4 regions of the Streptomyces sp. DSM 120436 genome follow, and region 2 is predicted to be linked to each of the others. Evidence: riboswitches for the same ligand, from Rfam matches in the RefSeq annotation. Region 2 holds a riboswitch; each other region holds the start of a gene.

Evidence for each region. A riboswitch is a leader RNA that binds a small molecule or an ion and turns the genes downstream of it on or off. The one in region 2 is predicted to bind cyclic di-AMP.
Region 1: linked by a shared signal. The riboswitch ahead of ACWH4W_RS03180 (transglycosylase family protein) and the one ahead of ACWH4W_RS18370 (M23 family metallopeptidase) in region 2 are both predicted to bind cyclic di-AMP.
Region 3: linked by a shared signal. The riboswitch ahead of ACWH4W_RS05175 (M23 family metallopeptidase) and the one ahead of ACWH4W_RS18370 (M23 family metallopeptidase) in region 2 are both predicted to bind cyclic di-AMP.
Region 4: linked by a shared signal. The riboswitch ahead of ACWH4W_RS08775 (transglycosylase SLT domain-containing protein) and the one ahead of ACWH4W_RS18370 (M23 family metallopeptidase) in region 2 are both predicted to bind cyclic di-AMP.

The regions. Positions count from the first base shown of each region.
Region 1 is NZ_JBSKBS010000001.1:719,141-722,338, reverse strand. It holds gene ACWH4W_RS03185 (LysM peptidoglycan-binding domain-containing protein) at 135-1,097, shown strand; cyclic di-AMP (ydaO/yuaA leader) riboswitch at 1,317-1,485, shown strand; gene ACWH4W_RS03180 (transglycosylase family protein) at 1,490-2,200, shown strand; gene eno (phosphopyruvate hydratase) at 2,480-3,198, shown strand, end outside.
Region 2 is NZ_JBSKBS010000001.1:4,140,517-4,143,714, forward strand. It holds gene ACWH4W_RS18360 (DUF6126 family protein) at 1-73, shown strand, start outside; gene ACWH4W_RS18365 (tyrosine-protein phosphatase) at 101-898, opposite strand; cyclic di-AMP (ydaO/yuaA leader) riboswitch at 1,443-1,607, shown strand; gene ACWH4W_RS18370 (M23 family metallopeptidase) at 1,612-2,556, shown strand; gene ACWH4W_RS18375 (SGNH/GDSL hydrolase family protein) at 2,782-3,198, shown strand, end outside.
Region 3 is NZ_JBSKBS010000001.1:1,139,928-1,143,125, forward strand. It holds gene ACWH4W_RS05170 (PrsW family intramembrane metalloprotease) at 1-590, shown strand, start outside; gene ACWH4W_RS05175 (M23 family metallopeptidase) at 694-1,713, opposite strand; cyclic di-AMP (ydaO/yuaA leader) riboswitch at 1,726-1,883, opposite strand; tRNA gene ACWH4W_RS05180 (tRNA-Met) at 2,202-2,275, opposite strand; gene ACWH4W_RS05185 (dihydrofolate reductase family protein) at 2,339-3,198, opposite strand, start outside.
Region 4 is NZ_JBSKBS010000001.1:1,907,622-1,910,819, forward strand. It holds gene fahA (fumarylacetoacetase) at 1-36, opposite strand, end outside; gene ACWH4W_RS08770 (HAD family hydrolase) at 299-1,171, shown strand; gene ACWH4W_RS08775 (transglycosylase SLT domain-containing protein) at 1,135-1,608, opposite strand; cyclic di-AMP (ydaO/yuaA leader) riboswitch at 1,612-1,740, opposite strand; gene ACWH4W_RS08780 (polyprenyl synthetase family protein) at 2,309-3,198, shown strand, end outside.

The DNA of each region.
Region 1 (3,198 bases), 3.4 Mb from region 2:
TGATCTTCATGTGATCTGCACGGCATGAACTTGTGACAACTGATCGTCTGCCTATACGTTCACCCATCAAGTACGGCGCGCCGCAAGGTTTTGCTCACCGTGCCGGTCCTTGTCGCCGAGTGAAAGGCTTCCGCATGCTCTCCGGGAACGGCCGACACCGTCGCCCTCGCCAGGCTCCGGCTCTTCTCGTCGCGGCCGGGGTGACCGGCTCCGCCATCGCGATCCCCCTGCTCGGGGCGGGCGGCGCCAGTGCGGCGGACGGCGAGACCTGGGACCGGGTCGCGGAGTGCGAGAGCGGCGGCTCCTGGAGCCAGAACACCGGCAACGGCTACTACGGCGGCCTCCAGTTGACCCAGGACGACTGGGAGACCTACGGCGGTCTGGAGTTCGCGCCCAGCGCCGACCAGGCCAGCCGCAACCAGCAGATCACCGTCGCCGAGAGAATCCTCGCCGAGCAGGGGAGCGGCAAGTGGCGCGCCTGCGGCCTGCCCACGGGTCTGCAGCAGGACACCGCGTCCCCGAACGTCGACCCGGGCGTGGCGGACGACGCGACCCCGGACGGCTCCCGGGCCGCCGGCACCGCCACTCCGTCCGGTTCGCCCGAACCGGGCGATGCGTCCGCTTCCCCCTCTCCGTCCGCCGTGCCCGGTTCGTCCGGCGAGGAGAAGAGAGGGAAGGCGGAGGGGGTGGAGAAGGGTGACGCGAGCGCCCCGGCCTCCTCGTCCGCCTCCGCCACCCCCGAGCGTGACGAGTCGGACAAGTCGGGGCAGAGTACCGGCTCTTCGGTGGTCACCGAGTCCGAGTCCACCGGCCCGGGCCGCCACCGCGGCCCCAGCGCCCAGGAGGGCGAGCGCGCCGACGCCGCGACCCCGTCGGCCGGTCGGCACGCCTCGCGCTCCGCCGAGGCGTCGGCCGAGGCCGCCGACGGCCGCTACACCGTGCGGGCCGGGGACAGCCTGGTGTCCATCGCCGACTCCCTTGCCCTCGCCGGTGGATGGACGGCGCTCTACGTCGAGAACCAGCAGGTCATCGGTGACGACCCGAACCTGATCCTGCCAGGTCAGCGGCTTCTCGTGGACGCGGAGACCGGCGAGTAGCGGGCGTGGGGCGGCGCCCGAAGGCGCCTCCGCGCGGCGGCAGTTGACGGAGCGATTCGGGCTGAATGTCCGTAATAAGGGCTGTGAGAGATAGGTCTCAGAAGACCTGATCATCTTTGAAATTCCGTCGGGCCCGTGCTTACGGTCGTGACCGCTCGCCATCGCGGGCCCCGGCTGCCGCCACGCCGAATCCTGCCAGTGGCAGCACGGGAACAGTCGTCGCGTCATGCGCCGTAGGCAGGAGCGGGGGACCCAGGTAGGCGCCGGATCCGGACGGTTCACGTCCGGTACGGCTCGGGGTGAAGCCGCGTCCCGGGAGGGACGTGGCCGGGCAACTCAACCGGCCCGAACCCGACAGCTCACCTCGTAGGCGTCGGTGAGGGGATCCATCCATGCTGTTTTCCGGCAAGGGCAAGCACCGTCGTCCGTCCAAGGCCACTCGCGCCATCGCCATCGCCGGTGTCACCGGCGCCGCCGTCGCCGGTCCGCTGATGGCGGCCGGCAACGCCTCCGCCGCCACCGCGTCCGAGTGGGACGCCGTCGCCCAGTGCGAGTCCGGCGGCAACTGGTCCATCAACACCGGCAACGGCTACTACGGCGGCCTGCAGTTCTCCGCCTCCACCTGGGCCGGGTACGGCGGCACCCAGTACGCGGCCACCGCCGACCAGGCCACCAAGGCCCAGCAGATCGAGATCGCCGAGAAGGTCCTCGCGGGCCAGGGCAAGGGCGCCTGGCCGGTCTGCGGCACCGGCCTGTCCAACGCCGCCTACAACGGCTCCTCCGCCGAGGGCTCCTCCCAGGAGTCCGGCGCCACGGAGTCCCGCGAGAGCGAGCGGAAGGCCTCCCGCTCCGCCGAGCGCCCGGCCGCCCCGGCCGAGCAGAAGGCCGAGCAGAAGGCCGAGAAGAAGACCGTCACCACCCCGACCGGCGAGAAGGTCGAGAAGGGCGACGGCGAGTACAAGGTCGTCAAGGGCGACACCCTCAGCTCGATCGCCGCGGAGCACGACGTCAAGGGCGGCTGGGCGAAGCTGTTCGAGCTGAACGACGACATCGTCGAGGAAGCCGACCTCATCTACCCGGGCCAGCAGCTTCACCTGAAGTAAGGCCGGCCGCACGGTCCCGCCCCGTCCCCACGGGCCACCCGCCCCGGTGCGTTTCTTCCCCGTACGCACCGGGGCGGGGTCATGTCCGGACGCTCCGCGGTCACGGTTTCCGGTCACGGTTTCCCGAATCTGCTTTGTTCCGTTCGGAAACAATTTACTCTCGGTTCTGTCCATGAGGCGGGCGGCCGGATGGCCGATCGCCCGGAGCCGGTTAGGCTCGGACTCGCAGGGCCCCCGCGGCCCCGCTCAGCCGCGTCACATTCCAAGAAGGAGATGCTCGTGCCGTCCATCGACGTCGTCGTAGCCCGGGAAATCCTGGACTCCCGAGGCAACCCCACGGTCGAGGTCGAGGTCGGCCTCGACGACGGCAGCACGGGTCGTGCCGCCGTCCCGTCCGGCGCCTCCACCGGCGCCTTCGAGGCCGTCGAACTCCGTGACGGCGACGCCGGCCGTTACCTCGGCAAGGGCGTCGAGAAGGCCGTACTGGCCGTCATCGAGCAGATCGGCCCGGAGCTCGTCGGCTACGACGCCACCGAGCAGCGCCTGATCGACCAGGCGATGTTCGACCTGGACGCCACCGACAACAAGGGCTCGCTCGGCGCCAACGCCATCCTCGGCGTCTCGCTCGCCGTCGCCCACGCCGCCTCCGAGGCCAGCGACCTGCCGCTGTTCCGCTACCTGGGCGGCCCGAACGCGCACCTGCTGCCGGTGCCGATGATGAACATCCTGAACGGCGGCTCGCACGCCGACTCCAACGTGGACATCCAGGAGTTCATGATCGCTCCGATCGGTGCGGAGTCCTTCTCGGAGGCGCTGCGCTGGGGCGCCGAGGTCTACCACACCCTCAAGAAGGTGCTGAAGGCCAAGGGCCTGGCCACCGGCCTCGGCGACGAGGGCGGCTTCGCCCCGAACCTCGGCTCCAACCGCGAGGCCCTCGACCTCATCCTCGAGGCCATCCAGGAGGCCGGCTACACCCCCGGCGAGCAGATCGCCCTGGC
Region 2 (3,198 bases):
CGTCTACGTCGTGGTCGGGCACGTCTTCGCGGCCTTCATCTACTTCCTCTTCGAGATCGCGCCGAAGAAGTAGCGGCCGGCCGGGCGACGGGAGCCGGCGTCAGTCGAGCAGGCGCTCGCGCAGCCGCTCCCGGAGGGCCGGCGTGAGACCGAGCCCCTGCTCCAGGTAGGCGTCCACGCCGCCCCAGGTCTCCTCGACGGTCTCGAAGGCCGCCGCCAGATACTCCTCGCGCGCGTCGAACAGCGGGCTGAGCAGCTCCATGACCTCGGGGGAGTAGGCGTCGGGGGAGCTGCCGCTGCGGCGCACCTTGTAGCGGCGGTGCTTGGCGTTGGACTTCAGGTAGTCCTCGACGATCGCGTCGCGCTCCACGCCCACGGCGAGCAGGGTGACCGCCACGGAGAGACCGGCGCGGTCCTTGCCGGCCGCGCAGTGCATCAGCGCGGGGACGCTGTCCTCGGCGAGCGCGCGCAGCACCTGGGAGTGCTCGGCGGTGCGCTCCTTGACGATCATGCGGTACGAGGTGATCATCCGGTCGGCGCCCTGGCCGTCGGCGAGGATCGCGCGGAGCTGGTCCAGGTCGCCGTCGCGCACCATCTTCCAGAACTCCGCGCCGTCGGCCGGGTCGCTCAGCGGCAGGTTGACGTTGCGCACGCCCGGCAGCTCCACGTCCGGCCCCTCCAGCTTCTGGTCGGCCGCGTTGCGGAAGTCGAACACGGTGTGCAGGCCGAGCGAGGAGAGGAAGACGGCGTCCTCCGCGGTGGCGTGGGCGAGGTGACCGCTGCGGAACAGCACACCGTGCCGCACCCGCCGGCCGTCCACCGTGGGCAGCCCGCCCACGTCGCGGAAGTTGCGCACCCCGGTCAGCTGGGGCTCGGTCGACGGGATCTCCTGCGTCACGGACGGCTCCTCCCACTCGGCGCCGTCGCCGCGGCTCGTCGACGGGCACCACTCGACGATACGACATACCTGCCTGGGGCAATGAGTTGTCCACAGGGTGACTGAGCGGGCCCCCGGTCGGCTGGTGACGTGCTGAGAAACGTCGCTTTTTATTCGATTTTGTGAGGCGTGTGACGGGTTGGTGTCACGGGAGACCGGAGGCTGCCATCGTGTCGGCTGCGGCGTCGGACTTCGGGTGATTGAGGCGTTCTGTCCGATTAGGCCGGTTAGGGGTAACTTGCTCCGATGGAGCGGGAATTGAGGATGGGGTGCGTGAGCATCGTCATACCGGTGACCGTGCGCTGTCGCCATGTCCACGTAATTCCCCTCCCTGGCAAGGGAATTCGCCCGTGTGCCGCTTCCGACATCAACGCACGGTGACGTCTTTTTCCCCTTTCGATCACGTAAAAAGCGGGTTCGCGGGAACCCGCGCTTGTTTCGCCCCGTCGGGGTCGCTTACGTTCCCAACCGATCCGGACGGACGCCTAATCCTGCCGCCGCCCGGAGCCCGCACACACTGACCCGACGTACGGCAGGAGCGGGGGACCCACAGGTACCACTGCCTGTTCCGGACCCCGGAAACAGGCTTGGGGTTAAGCCGCGCGGCAACGCGGCCGGACATCTCCAGTCCGCACCCGACAGCTCACCTCGTAGGCGCCGGAGAGGAATTCGTCATGCCCGCGAAGGGTAAGCACCGCCGTACCAAGGCTCAGCGTTTCACCCGCTCCATCGCCGTCGCCGGAACCGGTGGCGCCGCGCTCGCCCTGCCGTTCCTCGGCGCCACCGGCGCGCACGCCGCGACGCCGCAGTCGGCCCCCGAGAAGTCGGTCCAGTCGCTGTCCGTCACCGGCCAGCAGGCCAAGGCCGACAAGGGCGACGAGGCCCGCACGTACACCGTGAAGGCCGGCGACTACCTCGCCAAGATCGCCGAGGCGGAGCACGTCGACGGCGGCTGGAAGCAGCTCTACGCGGACAACCGCGAGGCCGTGGGTGACGACCCGTCGCTCATCCACCCGGGTCTGAAGCTCTCCGTCGACGGCAAGGCCGCCGCCAAGAGCACGCCCCGGCAGTCCACTTCGCCGCAGGCGCCGAAGTCCGCCGCTCCCAAGGCCGAGCAGCCCGCCGAGCAGCCTGCCGAGAAGCCCGCTCAGCAGCCCGCGCAGAAGTCGTCCGAGGAGTCCGCCTCCGACGGCGCCTCCACCCAGACCACCTCCGGCTACAGCTCGCCGGTGCCCGGCGGCGGCGTCGGCACCGCCTACAAGGTGGCCGGCAGCATGTGGTCCAGCGGCTACCACACCGGTGTCGACTTCAGCATCCCGACCGGCACCTCCCTGAAGGCCGTCGGCGCCGGCACCGTCGTCTCCGCCGGCTGGGGCGGCGCGTACGGCAACCAGGTCGTCATCAAGCTGAACGACGGCTACTACGCCCAGTACGCCCACCTGTCCTCGCTGTCCGTCTCGACGGGCCAGACGGTGAGCGCCGGCCAGCAGGTCGGTCTCTCCGGTGCGACCGGCAACGTGACCGGCCCGCACCTGCACTTCGAGATCCGCACCGGCCCGGACTACGGCTCGGACGTGGACCCGATCTCGTACCTCCGTTCCAAGGGCGTCTCCATCTGACCCCTCGCGGCACCCTTCCTGACACGCGCGCCGAAGGCCGGCCCCCGATCCACGGGGCCGGCCTTCGGCGTGTCCGGGCCCGGCCCGTACCTGTTCCGGGCTCGGTCAAACCCGGGAGTGGCTTATCTCACCGCCCGTCAACCCCTCCCTACGGTCGCGTAGGTCACATCGGAAGGTGAATCATGTGCGGCTGTGGCAGACGATTCGAAGAGTGACAAGGCAACAGTGATCGGGTCGTACGTGGCGGTGGGGGACAGCTTCACCGAGGGCGTCGGCGACCCCGGCCCCGACGGGGCGTTCGTCGGCTGGGCCGACCGGCTCGCCGTCCTGCTCGCCGACCGCAGGCCCGAGGGCGACTTCCAGTACGTCAATCTCGCGGTGCGCGGCAAGCTGCTGGACCAGATCGTGGCCGACCAGGTCCCGCGGGCCGTCGAACTCGCCCCCGACCTGGTCTCGTTCTGCGCGGGCGGCAACGACATCCTGCGTCCGGGCACCGACCCGGACGAGGTCGCCGAGCGCTTCGAGAAGGCCGTCGCCCGGCTCGCCGCGGCGGCCGGCACGGTCCTGGTGACCACCGGGTTCGACACCCGTGGCGTCCCGCTGCTCAAGCACCTGCGCGGCAAGATCGCCACGTACAACGGG
Region 3 (3,198 bases), 3.0 Mb from region 2:
GGCTGCTCCTCGCGATGGGCATGCACGCCCTGTGGAACGGCTCCGCCACGCTCGGCCAGTTCGGCTTCCTCGCGGTGTACGGGGCGTTCATGGTGCCCGCGTTCGGGCTGCTGACCTGGCTGGTGGTGTGGACGCGGCAGCGGGAGCTGCGGACCGTGCGCACGGAGCTGCCCGCGTACGTGGCCGCCGGCTGGCTGCGTCCCGCGGAGCCGTTCGCGCTGAGCTCGATGCGGGCCCGGCGCCTCGCCCGGAGGTTCGCGCGTGAGCACGGGGGCGGGCCCGCGGCGCGCGCGGTCGCCCAGTACGAGGCGTACGCGACCTCGCTGGCGTTCCTGCGGCACCGGGGCCGCGCGGGGAAGGCGGGGCCGGATTTCGTGAGCCGGGAGCGGGAACTGCTGCTGGAGCTGTGGCACCGGCGCGCGGCGGCCCGCCCGGCGCTGGAGCACGCGGCCCGTCTCACGGCGCCCCCGGCGCCGTACGGCGCGGCGTGGGCGTACGGGCCCGTCCCCGCGCCGTGGCAGGCGTACGGGCAGCCGCCGCCCCACGGCCATCCGTACCCCGCGTACGGGGAGCGCCCCTACCGGCGCTGAGAAGCCCCGGACATGCGGGACCGGCAGCCCGGACGTCGGGGGGGCGTCGTCGGGGCTGCCGGCGTTCGCGGCGTCGGCGGCCGGGACGCGGCCGCCGGGTGGTTCAGACGCTGAGGCCCTTGCCGGCCAGCCAGGCGGCCGGGTCGACGCCGCCGGAGGAGCCGGCGGGGTGGACCTCGAAGTGGAGGTGGGCGCCGGTGACGTTGCCGGTCGCGCCGACGCGGCCGATCACGTCGCCGGTGGTGACCTTCTGACCGACGCTGACATTGATCGACGACTGGTGGGCGTACCAGATCTCGGTGCCGTCGTCGAGGGTGAGCACGGTCTTGTAGCCGTACGAGCCGTCCCAGCCAGCGGCGGTGATCGTGCCGGTGTGGACCGCCTTGATCAGCGTGCCGGTGGGGGCGGCGAAGTCGAGGCCCGTGTGGTAGCCGGAGGACCAGTAGGCGCCGGCCTGACCGAACGTCGAGGTGAGGGTGTACGAGGAGGTCGGCAGGGTGTACTGCTTGGCCAGCTCGGCGAGGCGCTCGGCCTCGGCCTTCTTCGCGGCCTCCTCCTCCGCCTCCTTCTTCGCGGCCTCGGCCTTCTCCTTGGCCTCCTTCTCCGCCTTGGCGGCGGCCTCGGCGGCCTCCTTCTCGGCGGCGGCGAGGGCGGCGGCCTGGGCCTTGCTCTGCGCCTGCCCCTGCTGCTGCTCGACCTGGGCCATGATGCGGGCGCGCAGCGCCTCTCCGGCGCCGGCGGCGCCCTCCTCGGCGTCGGCGGTGGTCATGCCGATGTCGCTGAGGGGGGTGCTCGAGCCCTTGGGGGTTTCCTCGTCGGAGAGGAGGGAACCCACGTGGGGCAGGTCGGGCATGGTGAGGGAGACGGGCGGCTTGCCGGTCTGGGCGCTGGCCATGCCGCCGGCGCCGACGGCGGCTATGACGCCGACGCCCAGGACGGTGGAGCTGCGCGCGAGTCCGCCTCCGCGCTGCTTGGCGACGCGGTGCCGCCCGCGCACGGGCCGCACGGACTCCGCGGTGGGGTTCCACTCCTCGAACGGACCCTCGTCGGCGCGGTCGGCGCCGTAGGCGAAGGTGTCGCTCGGGTGGAACGGGGCCTCGGGGGCAGGCGGGTTGGACGCCACGTGGGCGCGCTCCTTTCCTTCCTTCTTCGCCTACCGGGTTAGCTGACGGGTTCGGAGCAGGAAGGTCTCCTACGCGCGTATACGAGCCGTGTTCTCACGGCGGTATCCGCCCGATTCACCCCATGGTGGTGGTTCCCCGGTTCCCTCGCGGGATTCGGCGCGTGCGCACGGAGCCGCCTTCTGTGACGGCTGGGACGACCGCGCTGCGTTATCGAACGTTAATAGACGCGGGGGCCGGATTCCAAGCCGTTCCCCTTGATCGTTCATGGTTTCCGCGCGGACTTAAGCGTCATGACCGGGTGAAAACGGGCGAGTTGACCGCGCGTCGGACGACCGGCCGAACCTGACGGTATGTCAGTTGTTATGCGCTGCGAAGCACTCCGCTCACGCTGAGTGAAAGGCGGGAAGAAAGGCGCCGACCCAAGGCGTCGGCATGCGGAAAACACCGAGGGCCGGAACCCTTTTGGATTCCGGCCCTCGGCCTTCAGTAGCGGGGACAGGATTTGAACCTGCGACCTCTGGGTTATGAGCCCAGCGAGCTACCGAGCTGCTCCACCCCGCGTCGGTAATCACCAGTGTACGGCATCCACGGGGCCCGACGCACACCCCTTCCCGGGCAGCCCGGTCAGCCGCCCGGCAGATGCGCGTTCGGCGCCTTCGCACGCTGCTCGTACTCCGGCAGGACCAGCACCGTGGCGCCGCCGTCCGCCAGCACCGCGCTGCCGTCGGCGTCCGCCACGAAGGTGTCCGGCTCCCGCCAGGCCGTGACCACCCGGCGCACCCCGGCGTCCAGGATCAGCCGCGCGCAGGGCGCCGGCCGGGACGCGCGACGGGCGCACGGTTCCAGGCTGGAGTAGACGGTGGCGCCGGCCAGCCGCGGGTCGGTGGGGTCGGTCCTGGCGAGCGCGGCCTCCTCCGCGTGCACCACGGGGTCGCCGCCCTCGCGGGAGTGCCCCCGCGCCAGCTCGGTGCCGTCGGCGGCGACCACGACCGCGCCGACGCTGAACGCGGTCTCGGAGGGCGGGCACCGCGCGGCCAGCTCGCAGGCGAGGGCGAGCCAGTGGCGGTCGGCCGCGGAGGGCAGCGCGCCGGTGCCGGGCGCGGTGGGCTCGTAGCGCATCAGGACGACGTCGCCGACGGGCCGGGTCTCGACCAGCCGCAGCCGACCGCCCTGGTAGGAGCCGGGGCCGAACAGCCGGGGGGCGTCCGGGTCGCCGACGAACAGCGGGGCGAGGACGAGCTGCAGCTCGTCGGCGAGGCCCTGGGTCATCAGCTGGGTGTGGATCCGTCCGCCGCCCTCGACCATCAGGCGCCGCACCCCGCGCTCGTCGTGCAGGTGCTCCAGCAGCCGCCGCCAGTCCAGGCCGTCGCCGAGCGGGACGACGTCGGCGGCGAGACCGAGGGCGCGGGCCCGTCCGGCGCCCTCGTCGGTGGTGTAGAGGACCTTCTCGCCGCCGGTGTGCCAGAACCGCGCCGCCGGGTCCA
Region 4 (3,198 bases), 2.2 Mb from region 2:
GAAGGGATCGCCCTCGGGGACATCGAAGGGGGGCATCGGGTGCTGCCTCGCTTTCGTGTGCGCGGGTGCGCCACGTGTCCGTGGCCGTGCCACACGTTACGGGGTCGCGCCCCGGTGGGCTCTTGTATGCGGACGACTTCCCGGGCCCGGGTCCGCCGGAGCGCACCCTGTTCCGGTCAAAACGGGAAAGAGGTCCCAACCGGTCGCGATCCGGCGGCGTAAGAAGGCAAAACGCACCCAATGCGAGGGCATACGGGCGCGGCGAATCGGACGGTCCTCTCGTCCGTATTCTCTGATCATGGCCGCACCCACCGATTGTTTCCTCATCGCCACCGACCTGGACGGGACGCTGCTGCGCGGTGACGACACCCTCTCCGACCGCTCCCTCGCCGCCCTCGCGCGGGCCGAGCGGGCCGGTGCCCGGCACCTCGTGGTGACGGGCCGCCCGGCCCCCAGAGTGCGGTCGCTGCTCGACGACCTCGGCTGCACGGGGCTCGCGGTGTGCGGACAGGGCGCGCAGGTCTACGACGCCGCCGCGCACCGGATGCTGTGGTCGGTCCGGCTGGACCGGGAGCTGGCGGAGACCGCGCTCGGCAAGATCGAGGCCGAGGTGGGGGAGGTGTACGCCGCGGTCGACCAGGACGGGGTCGACGGGCTGACGCTGATCGAGCCGGGCTACCGGATGCCGCACCCGACGCTCCCGTCGGTGCGGGTGGAGCGGCGCGACGACCTGTGGGCGCGGCCGATCAGCAAGGTGCTGCTGCGCCACCCGGAGTTGTCGGACGACGTGCTGGCGGCGGCGGCCCGGTCCGTGGTCGGTTCGCTGGCCACGGTCACGATGTCGGGGCCGGGCACGGTGGAGCTCCAGCCGTGCGGGGTCACCAAGGCGACCGGGCTGGCGCTGGCCGCCGACCACCTGGGGCTGCGCCCCGAGGACACGGTCGCCTTCGGGGACATGCCGAACGACGTCCCCATGTTCCGGTGGGCGGGCCACGGCGTCGCCATGGCCAACGCGCACCCCGAGCTGAAGGCGGCGGCCGACGAGGTCACCCTGTCGAACGAGGACGACGGTGTGGCCGTCGTCCTCGAGCGACTGTTCGGGCAGACGGCCGGGGTGGGCCGTCAGAGGTCGGCTCAGTACGCGCCGAAGACGTTGTCGATCGAACCGTAGCGGTCGGCGGCGTAGTTGCAGGCCGCGGCGATGTTGGCGACCGGGTCGAACGGGTCGAAGGCGGTGCCGGGCACGTGGTACGCCTGGAAGGTCGGGTCGATGACCTGGAGCAGGCCCTTGGACGGGGTGCCCTTCGCGGCGTTGGAGTCCCACAGGTTGATGGCGGCCGGGTTGCCGGACGACTCCCGCATGATGTTGCGGTGGATGGAGTCGTAGGAGCCGGGGATGCCGTTCTGCGCCATGACGTCCATCGCCTCGCGGATCCAGCCGTCGAGGTTGTCCGGGTACGCGGTCGTGGAGGCGGCGGTGGCCTGGGCCGCGGGGGCGGCCGCGGCGCTGGTGGCGCCGAACAGCGGCATCGCGACCACGGCGACGCCGGTGCCGGCGACGGCGAGGGAGCGGACGAGGCGGCGGCGGTACGAAGCGGAAGCGGGCATGTCTGGGTTCCTCTCCTACGCCTGCGAGGTGAGCTGTCGGGTTCGGGCGGGAGAGTGCCCGGCCGTGCCCCTGCGGGCATGGCTTCACCCCGAGCCGTCCCGGCGCGGTGTCCGGTACGGCGGCTTACCTGGGTCCCCCGCTCCTGCCGTGCGTGAGTTCGTCGTCGGGTGTGATGCGGGTGGCGGCAGGACTAGGCGTCCACCCGGCAGGCCCGGAACGTATGCGAGAGCGCATGTCGGGAACAAGTGCGACGATCACACAAAGCACCGTTTGATCTTGAGATGGGCGATTTAGGGTGCTTGATCCTTTGCGGTCGCTCAGGGTCAACTCCGTTGCGTGGAGCGGGATGACGGGCGTGTGCGGGGGTGACCGGACGGCCGGCGGGCGCGTGACTCACTTCACGGGGCGACGACCGTGGGGGCATTTGCGGCCAAGGTGAATTAGAGGGGCGATCGCGGCAAATCGGACTCACGGGTGGGGCAGGATGGTCCACGGGCCGCCGTGTCCGGGAAGTCGAGGTATGTCCCTTGTCATTGCCCGATCAAAAACACTCCGCTTCTGCTCCCGTATCGCCTTGCTTGTGACCCCGGGCCCTGGCGGTGATCGAAACATGACCGGATACGCTGACTCGAGTGGTGGCAGCGACCTATCGACAAACCGTGTAACCGCCAGCAGACACCAGCAGACAGGAGACCCCTCGTGACCGTCGTCGGGCCGTTCGGGCTGAGCGTGCGGGACCAGGCTCTGGAAGCCGATGTCCAGGCCGGATTGACGGCTGTCGAGGAAGGGCTGCTCGAGGCCACCAAGAGCGAGGTGCCCTTCATCACGGAGGCCGCCCAGCACCTGGTGCGGGCCGGCGGCAAACGGTTCCGTCCGCTGCTCGTGATGCTCTCCGCCCGGTTCGGCGACCCCTACGCGCCCGGCATCGTGCCGTCGGCCGTCGTGGTGGAACTCACCCACCTGGCCACGCTGTACCACGACGACGTGATGGACGAGGCCGAGGTGCGGCGCGGGGTCGCGAGCGCGAACGCCCGCTGGGGCAACTCGGTCGCCGTGCTCACCGGCGACTTCCTCTTCGCCCGCGCCTCCCACATCCTGGCCGACCTCGGCCCGGAGGCGGTGCGGGTCCAGGCCGAGGCGTTCGAGCGGCTGGTCACCGGCCAGATCCTGGAGACCGCGGGCCCGCAGAACGGCCGCGACCCGGTCGACCACTACCTGGACGTGCTCGGCGGCAAGACCGGCTCCCTGGTCGCCGTCTCCTGCCGGTTCGGCGGGATGATGTCCGGCGCCGACGAGACGGTGGTGGACATCCTCACCCAGTACGGCGAGCGGCTCGGCGTCGCCTTCCAGCTCGCCGACGACGTCCTGGACATCGCCTCCGACTCCTACGAGTCCGGCAAGACCCCCGGCACCGACCTGCGCGAGGGCATCGCCACCCTGCCCGTGCTGCGGCTGCGCGAGCGGGCGGCCCGGCTGGGCCTCGCCGAGGACCTCGCCCTGTGCGAGCTGCTCGACTCCGACCTCACCGACGACGCCCGGCACGCCGAGGCGCTGCGGCTGCTGCGCGCCCACCCCGCGCTGGGCCAGGC